Regions from separate parts of the Cohnella sp. GCM10012308 genome, predicted to be linked through region 1. Evidence: predicted binding sites of a transcription regulator. Region 1 holds the regulator's gene; the other holds the start of a gene.
The links. The regulator LexA, encoded in region 1, represses DNA repair genes until DNA is damaged. The targets are predictions, from matches to a motif close to CGAACATATGTTCG.
Positions count from the first base shown of each region.

Region 2: a site for LexA is predicted at 1,338-1,351, ahead of addB (helicase-exonuclease AddAB subunit AddB). Genes of this name have one in related genera too.

Region 1 is NZ_JBHRYU010000017.1:18,396-22,536, reverse strand. Features, by position in the region: gene glnA (type I glutamate--ammonia ligase) at 1-1,186, shown strand, start outside; gene lexA (transcriptional repressor LexA) at 1,274-1,897, opposite strand; gene ACFOTD_RS18430 (LysM peptidoglycan-binding domain-containing protein) at 2,062-2,511, shown strand; gene ACFOTD_RS18425 (DUF896 domain-containing protein) at 2,673-2,870, shown strand; gene ACFOTD_RS18420 (hypothetical protein) at 2,992-3,510, shown strand; gene ACFOTD_RS18415 (HAD family hydrolase) at 3,606-4,141, shown strand, end outside.
Region 2 is NZ_JBHRYU010000001.1:704,755-708,895, forward strand. Features, by position in the region: gene addB (helicase-exonuclease AddAB subunit AddB) at 1-1,187, opposite strand, end outside; gene ACFOTD_RS03210 (class I SAM-dependent rRNA methyltransferase) at 1,417-2,835, opposite strand; gene ACFOTD_RS03215 (Na/Pi symporter) at 2,966-3,949, shown strand; gene deoC (deoxyribose-phosphate aldolase) at 3,989-4,141, opposite strand, start outside.

The DNA.
Region 1 (4,141 bases):
AATGATGTTCGACGGTTCCTCCATCGAAGGCTACGTTCGGATCGAGGAGTCCGACATGTATCTGTATCCGGATCTCGATACATGGGTCGTTTTCCCATGGGTCACGGAAGATCGAGTCGCGCGCCTGATCTGCGACATCTATATGCCTGACGGCACGCCGTTCGCAGGCGATCCGCGCGGTATCTTGAAGCGTGCGCTCGAGGAAGCCGAGGAGCTTGGCTATACGTCGTTTAATGTCGGTCCCGAACCCGAGTTTTTCCTGTTCCAGACCGACGAGAAGGGCAATCCGACGACAGAGCTTAACGACCAGGGCGGATACTTCGACCTTGCGCCGACCGATCTGGGCGAGAATTGCCGTCGCGATATCGTGCTTATGCTCGAGGAAATGGGCTTCGAGATCGAAGCATCCCACCACGAGGTCGCACCCGGACAGCACGAGATCGACTTCAAATATGCGGACGCCATCAAGGCGGCCGACCAGATCCAGACGTTTAAGCTCGTCGTCAAGACGATTGCGCGCAAGCACGGACTGCACGCGACATTTATGCCGAAGCCGCTGTACGGCATGAACGGTTCGGGCATGCACTGCCATCAGTCGCTGTTCAAAGGCTCGGAAAATGCGTTCTATGATGCGAACGACCGTCTGGGCCTCAGCACGGTGGCGCGTCATTATATGGCGGGAATCCTGCAGCATGCACGGGGCATGGCGGCCATTACGAATCCGACCGTCAATTCGTTCAAACGGCTCGTTCCCGGCTATGAAGCGCCTTGTTATGTCGCCTGGTCGGCGAGCAACCGCAGTCCGATGATCCGCATTCCTGCGTCCCGCGGCCTCAGCACGCGCGTCGAAGTCCGCAATCCGGACCCGGCTGCCAATCCGTATCTGGCGCTTGCAGTCATGCTGAAGGCGGGCCTCGACGGCATTCGCAACAAGACTGCGCTGCCCGCGCCTGTCGACCGCAATATTTATGTGATGAGCGAAGAAGAACGTATCGACGCAGGCATCCCGAGCCTGCCGCTGAATCTTCGCGAAGCGCTGTCCGAGATGCTGCGCGACGAGATCGTATGCGAGGCGCTCGGCGATCACGCGCTCACGCATTTCTATGAAATGAAGGAAATCGAATACGACATCTATCGCACCCAGGTCCACCAATGGGAGCGGGATCAGTATTTGACGACTTATTAATACTCGGCAACAACAAAGAATCCTCGGCGATCGCTAAGCGATGCCGAGGATTCTTTGTCGTTGCCGTCGATTGATGAAAAAAAGCGATTATCGAATGCTGCGGATTAAACCGATGACTTTGCCCAAAATGCTGACGTTGTTCAAGCGCAAAGGCTCCATCGTCGTATTCTCCGGTTGAAGGCGAATGTGGTCGCGCTCCTTGTAGAACGTCTTGACCGTCGCTTCGTCTTCCTCGGTCATGGCGACGACGATATCGCCGTTCGTAGCCGTCTGCTGCTGGCGCACGATAACGTAGTCGCCGCTATGAATGCCGGCGTCGATCATGCTGTCGCCTCTGACGGAAAGCATGAACACCGTCTGCTCGCCGACCATCTGGGCGGGAAGCGGGAAGTACTCCTCGATATTCTCCGTCGCGGTAATCGGCACGCCTGCCGTGACCTTCCCCACGAGCGGTACCTGACGAATGGACTGCGCGAACTGAATGACAGGATCCTGTTCGCCGTCAGTAATCTCGATCGCGCGCGGCTTGGTCGGATCGCGGCGAATGAGGCCTTTCTTTTCGAGACGGTCTAGATGACCGTGTACGGTAGAGCTCGAAGCGAGTCCGACGGCTTCGCCGATCTCGCGCACGGATGGGGGATAACCCTTGTCCTTGACTTCATTCTTAATAAATTCCAATATGGCGGATTGACGGTTGGACATCTTCGACACCTCGAAGCCCTCCTACTGACTTAAAAATTCATATGACAAATTATAACACAGAACCGGAGTTCGTACAAACATTCGTTCTTAGGGAACTTGTGTTCGTAAAAGTGTTGACTCAAACATATGTTCGTGATATTCTCATATCAGAACAAACGTTTGGGGTGGATGAGATGGTACAAGTACAGCTGCTCGGTTCGGATTCCATGAAGGCTAATGAATATACATATATGAAGATGGAGAGCGGGACGGGGCGAGCATTCGCTTCGTCTGCACGGACCAGGAGTGCGTCGTCGACGGGCATTCTTCAATCGATCGTCTCCTTTAAGGGACTGCGGCTAATTTTGATTCCGATCGTCGCACTGCTGATCTATGCGGGACTGTCCATGATGACTGCATCGGCCGAGCCCGATTCCGTCCGTCCGGCTGCTGCATCGGAAGCGACCGTGTCGGTCGACAGCGGAGATACGCTTTGGTCGATCGCCGAGGGTGCCAAGCCTGCCGGCATGAAGACGATCGCGGCCGTGCACCTGATCATGAAGCGCAACGGACTGACGTCATCCACCATCGCTTCCGGTCAACGCTTGGTCCTGCCGGCCAAGCTATCGGATAAAGCAGACTAGGAACACACATTCCTGTTCGTTCAATATTCGCACTACGAATCTTTCATGAATAGACTATCCTTAATCGACCGATGCATATCGGTCTTTTTTGCTTTAGCCTCGCCTTGACATTCCCCTTGCGATAATGTCAAATTAGAAGAGGCAACACGGGAGGTGACCCTATGGAATTCGACAAGTTGATCGCTCGGATTAACGAGTTGGCACATAAGCACAAAACGATCGGATTAACCGAGGAAGAAACTGTCGAACGGCAAAAGCTGCGCAAGGATTATCTGGACAACTTCAAGCGAAACTTCAGGCAACAGCTCGATCAGATCGAATGGACGGACGAACCGCCCGAAGATACGGTCAAGCATTGATTTGCCCGGATGCAGGTCCGATAATTAATGTCCTAAACGATGGTATGAACGGTCTTATTCATGCGGCAACGCGGCAAAGCCGGCTTAAAGCCGGCTTTGCCTATACATAGGAGGGTATGCAGTGTCACGTTCATGGGAACGCGCCGTACAGCGCAATTCGAAGCAAATCAACAAACGCCGCAAAAAAGAGGGCAAGCAGAGCTTGTCCGCTCCCTCGGTGCAGATCGATCGATTCAAAGGCCGGAGCCTTATTATGCCTTTCACGCTTGTGCTTCTGATCGTATTTTACATTCTATTGTTTAAACCATGGTCCGCGAGCTTTGAACAGAGCGCGGGCATGTTCTGGGCGACAGTCGGCTGTTATGTGCTGCTCGCCGTATTTTACTTCCTCCGCCGGCCTTATTTAGCCGTCTCGAAGGACAGGCTGGAGACGCGCAAATTTGCGGGATACAAGACGCTTAAGCCGCTTGAAATTCGCAAAATCGTCCAGATGCCCGGCTATATCGTCGTAGAGACGATCAAAGGCGGCAACTGGGTGTTCTCCAAGCTGATGAACCGGTATCCGCTGGATGCGATGTCCGTTCGGCTCAAGGAGTTTGCCGGGCAGCATCAGATCGAGTGGGAAACGCGTGCTAAATAAACCGCGGACTTTCGCTTTCTATATGTACGTTTTTTGCGGATAAACCAATGATATTCGGGATTTGAACTATCGCGCACGGGAGAGATGGACGTCAGATGAAGATTCAAGCGGTAATGTTCGATTTGGACGATACGCTGTTATGGGATGACCGCAGCGTCAAACAAGCCTTCGAAGCGACTTGCGAGCACGCTGCAAGGGAAGCGGGCGTCGATACAGCTGCGTTGGAAGAAGCGGTTCGACGCGAGGCGCGTGCGCTTTATGAGACTTACGAGACGTTTTCTTTTACGCAAATGATCGGGATCAACCCCTTCGAGGGTTTGTGGGGGAACTTTAAGGCCGGGGAACATCAAATGTTCAGACGGATGGAAGCCATCGTCCCGGACTATCGGCGCGAAGCATGGACGCGCGGACTCAAGACGCTTGGCGTGGACAATCCGGAGCTGGGGGCCGAGCTTGCCGAGATGTTTCCAGCCCAACGCCGGAAGCTGCCGCTCGCCTATGAAGAAACGTTCGAGGTGCTCGACGCGCTCAAAGGGAATTACAAGCTGCTGCTCTTGACGAACGGGTCTCCCGATCTGCAGGAGGAGAAGCTTGCGATGACGCCGGAGTTGATCCCTTATTTCGACGAGAT
Region 2 (4,141 bases), on a different contig from region 1:
AGAAAGTACGGGATGCCGTAATCGTCGAAAACGGAAGCCAGCAGCTCGCCGTAATCCTCCAGATTGCGAGCGAATACGCTCATCTCGCGCCAGCGCATGCCGTCCTCGCGCACGCGGCGCAGCATGTCTCTTGCCGCCGCCTCGGCTTCGGCTCTTCGGCTGGCCGCCTCGCGAATCGACAAGCCGCAGCGCGGGTGGTCCGGCTGCAGCTGCGCCTCTCCGCCGGACCAGCGATGCCGGCCGTCCATCGCCTGCTCCAGATGCGCCAGCATCGAACATTCCGCAAAGCGCGGCGAGACGATGGGTCTCAATAAGAGAGGGGCCTCTAGCTCCGCGCCTGCGGCCTCTGCCGTCGCGCATAGACGCGCGGACGTGTCCGCGGTCTGATGGAACAGGTCCAGCTCGTCCGGGCGTTCGCCGGCCCGATAAGGGCGATCCACGCAAAGCGCGGCGGATACGCGCGTGCAGCGGCGCAGCAGCGCCTCGATGACCGCATATTCCTTGGGCGTAAAGCCGTGGAAGCCGTCCAGCCACACCTCCGCGTCCTGAAGCAGCGTCGACGCGGGCGCTCCACGGACCAAAAAGTCGAGCGAATCCTCCCCGTCGAGATAATGACCCGCCAATTCGCGCTCCACGTCTTCGTACAGGAGGGACAGGTCATGCAGCTTGTCCGACAGCAGGCCATCTGCGGCAGCGGCCGCCTGCTCCGCGGCGCCGGAGGGCCCGCCGCCGTCTTTGCCGCCGCGTCCGGACAGCGGCACGGAGCTGATCGCGAACGGGTCCGTGCCGTATCGCTTCCATTCCGTGAGCAGCTCGCCGATCCGCTCGGCCAGCCCCGCTCCGCCTGCGCCGCTGCGATACAGCTTAAGCTGCGACTGACGGCGGACGAGCGCCTTGTGAATCAGCATCGTCTTCCCGTTATCCGCGATCGGAACGACGGCCGCGCCTCCGGCCTCCTGCATAACCCGAAACGCCAGCCGTCTGAAGCTCAGCACCTGCAGACGCATAAACCCTCGCGAGCCCGGGGCGGAAGCCAGCGCATACTCGGTCTGGAAGGTCGCCTGCTCGGGCACGATCAACAGAAGCGGCGGACCTGCAGGATCCTGCGCGATCCGCTCGGCGATCTCCGTTTTGATCAAATGCGACTTGCCGCTGCCCGAGCGGCCCGCGATCAATCTCAGCTTCATGGCCTGCGCCTCCATTCACCTTGCCGTTTCGTACCATTCCGTTTCATTCCGCTTCATTCCATTTCATTTCAATTCGATTCAATTCCGTTTCGTTCTGTTCTATTCCGTTCCGGCAACCGATTCTAGCGATCATTGTACCACACCCGAACCCGCACAGACGTTCGCATCGCAAAAAAAACGGGCCGTCCGCTCCGCGCGAAGGCGGGACGGACGGCCGACGATCATGCGATTACAGCTCTTTGCGGCTCCTGACTTCGAAAATGCCGAACTTCAGGTAATGCCCTTCTTCGACGCCGACAAGCTGCGGATGATCGCGCCCGGCGCCGGTCCAGACGATGCGCCGCAGCACCTTGCCCGCATCGCGCGCGGCTTCAAGCAGCGTCTCCATGAATAGCTCGGGCCGGACATGGTACGAGCAGCTCGCCGTGACCAGGTATCCGCCCTCGTTGATGAGCTTCATGGCCTGCAGGTTGATATCCTTGTAGCCGCGGATCGCGCCCGGCACGGCGCGCTTCGTCTTGGCGAACGCCGGCGGATCGAGGATGATGACATCCCATGTGCGCCCCTGCTTGGTCAACGGCTTGGAGGTATCGACCTTAGCCGCAGGCTTGCCGGCTTTGGAAGCGCCCTCCGCCGCCGTGCCCGCTCTCGCCGCGCGCTCCTCGCGCCCCTTGACCTGCTCGCGCAAATACTCGAACGCATCGGCGACGACGAATTCGACGCGGTCCTCGAAGCCGTTGCGCGCAACGTTCGTCCTCGCGGTATCGATTCCATGCTCCGAAATATCAAGGCACGTGACGCGCTTGGCGCCATACTTGCAGGCGTGAAGCGTGAAGCTGCCCGTATGCGCGAAGCACTCCAGCACGGTGGCGCCGTCCCAGTACGGGAACGTGACGATGCTGCCGTTGGCATTTACGGGTACGGGCCTTACGCCCTCTTCGGTGGCGCGTTCCTCGACGGCGATGCCGCTTCGTTTGCCCCAGCCCTTCATCAGCGGCTCGAGCGCAGCGCGGTTTTCCCGTTGATCGAAGAAATAGCCTGTCTTCTGGCCGCCCTCGATATCGACCTGGACGGACAGACCGTTCTCAACGATCTGCAGGTATCGCGGGCAATTGCCGTACAGGACGCCCGTGCGCTCCTCGAGCCCTTCGAGCGTGCGTACGCCGACGTCGCTGCGCTCGTAAACGCCTTTTGGGGCGAACACGCGCACCAGCGCCGGCAGCCACGCTTCCCGGGCACGGTCCATGCCCAGCGTCAGCACCTGAACGACGAGCACGCCGTCGAACCGGTCGACGACGAGCCCCGGCAAAAAGTCGGCTTCGCCGAATACGAGCCTGCACGACTCGTCCCCGGGCGCGAACCGCTCCCGGAAATCCAGACATGCGCGGAAGCGCGCGTCGAAGAAGGCTTCGTCCATCGCGTCGAACGGCCCGTAAGCCACGATCCGGATCGCGATCTGCGAGGCGGGGTTCCAGTAGCCGGTCGCCAGAAATTGCCCCCGGTGGTCGCGAACCTCCAGCAGACCGCCCGGCTCGGGCTCGCCCTCGGTACGTTCGATCTCATTGGCGAATATCCAGGGGTGCCCGAGCTCCAGTCTCGGGCGGCGCGAGCGGTTGAGCACGGCAAAAGGCTTGTTGTCGGTCGGCATGCGCTCATTCCTTTCTCTATCATGTCTTGTACGATTGCCGCATACGATGGTCGAGACGGGACAGGTCGGGCCTGTCTTCCTTGTCGTCTTTGTCGTCCGCCGCTATGTATCCAAAAGGAGAAACGATTGTATGCTGCTATATTTGATCTCGCTGTCGATCGTCGGCCTGGCGCTGCTGCTGTCCGGCATGAAGGTTATGGAGACCGCGCTCGCCAGCTGGGCCGGAGACCGCATGGCGCTCGCCGTCGCGCGCTCCACGTCGACGCCGCTCCGGGGCTTTGCCCTCGGCACGGCATCGAGCGCGCTGCTGCAAAGCGGCACCGCAGTTACGCTGCTCACGATCAGTCTCGTCAACAGCGGCATCCTGCCGTTCGCGCGCTGCTTCGGGATCCTGCTCGGCACCAACGTCGGTACCTGCCTGACGACGGAGCTCATGAGCCTTGCGCTCCACCGCTACGGTTTGCCCCTGCTGGGCGCCGGGACCGGCCTGTGGCTGCTGTCCCTGATGTCCGGGGAGTGGCGGGCGCTGCCGCCGCTGCCCCGCCGCGTGCACGAAGCCTGCCGCTTCGGCGGAGCGGTGCTCGCGGGCTTCGCCCTGCTGCTCGCCGGCTTCGCGCTGCTTCGCACGATGGGGCCGTTGCTCCAGCAGCAGGGCACGTTCGCTCGGCTGATGGACATGGCCTCGCAGCAGCCGGCGCTCGGCGTGCTCGGCGGCGCCGTGCTCACCGCGCTCATCCACTCCGGCGCCGCGGTCATCGGCATGTCAATGGGCTTCGTGTCCGCCGGCGCCATGAGTCCGGACACCGCCGTCGCGATCGTGCTCGGCGCCAACGTCGGCACCTGCGCGACGGGGCTGCTCGTCTCGCTTGGCGGCAGCCGCGGCGGCAAGCTGGTGGCGCTGTCGCAGATCGCGCTGAACGTCGGCGGCGTGCTGCTGTTCTACCCGCTGCGCCACGAGCTGCTGCTCGCAGCGGCCTACATCGCGCCCGGCAATGCCGCGGCCCAGATCGCGCATGCGCAAACGATCTTTAACGTCGCCTGCTCGCTGCTGGCGCTGCCGCTCGCCTATCTGTTCAAGCCGCCGGCCAAGCCGGCAATGCCCGCAGTAGCTTGATAGGCATCACGGACGCGGTCATTCAAAAACAAAGTGCGTTCAGTATGCGCCGGCAGCCGCAGGGTCGCCGCCAATAATCGCGATGCCCGAGCTCGTGCCGATGCGGCTCGCGCCGGCGAGCAGCATCGTCTCGGCCGTCGCCGCGTCGCGAACGCCGCCCGACGCCTTCACGCCGACATGTCCGGACACGGA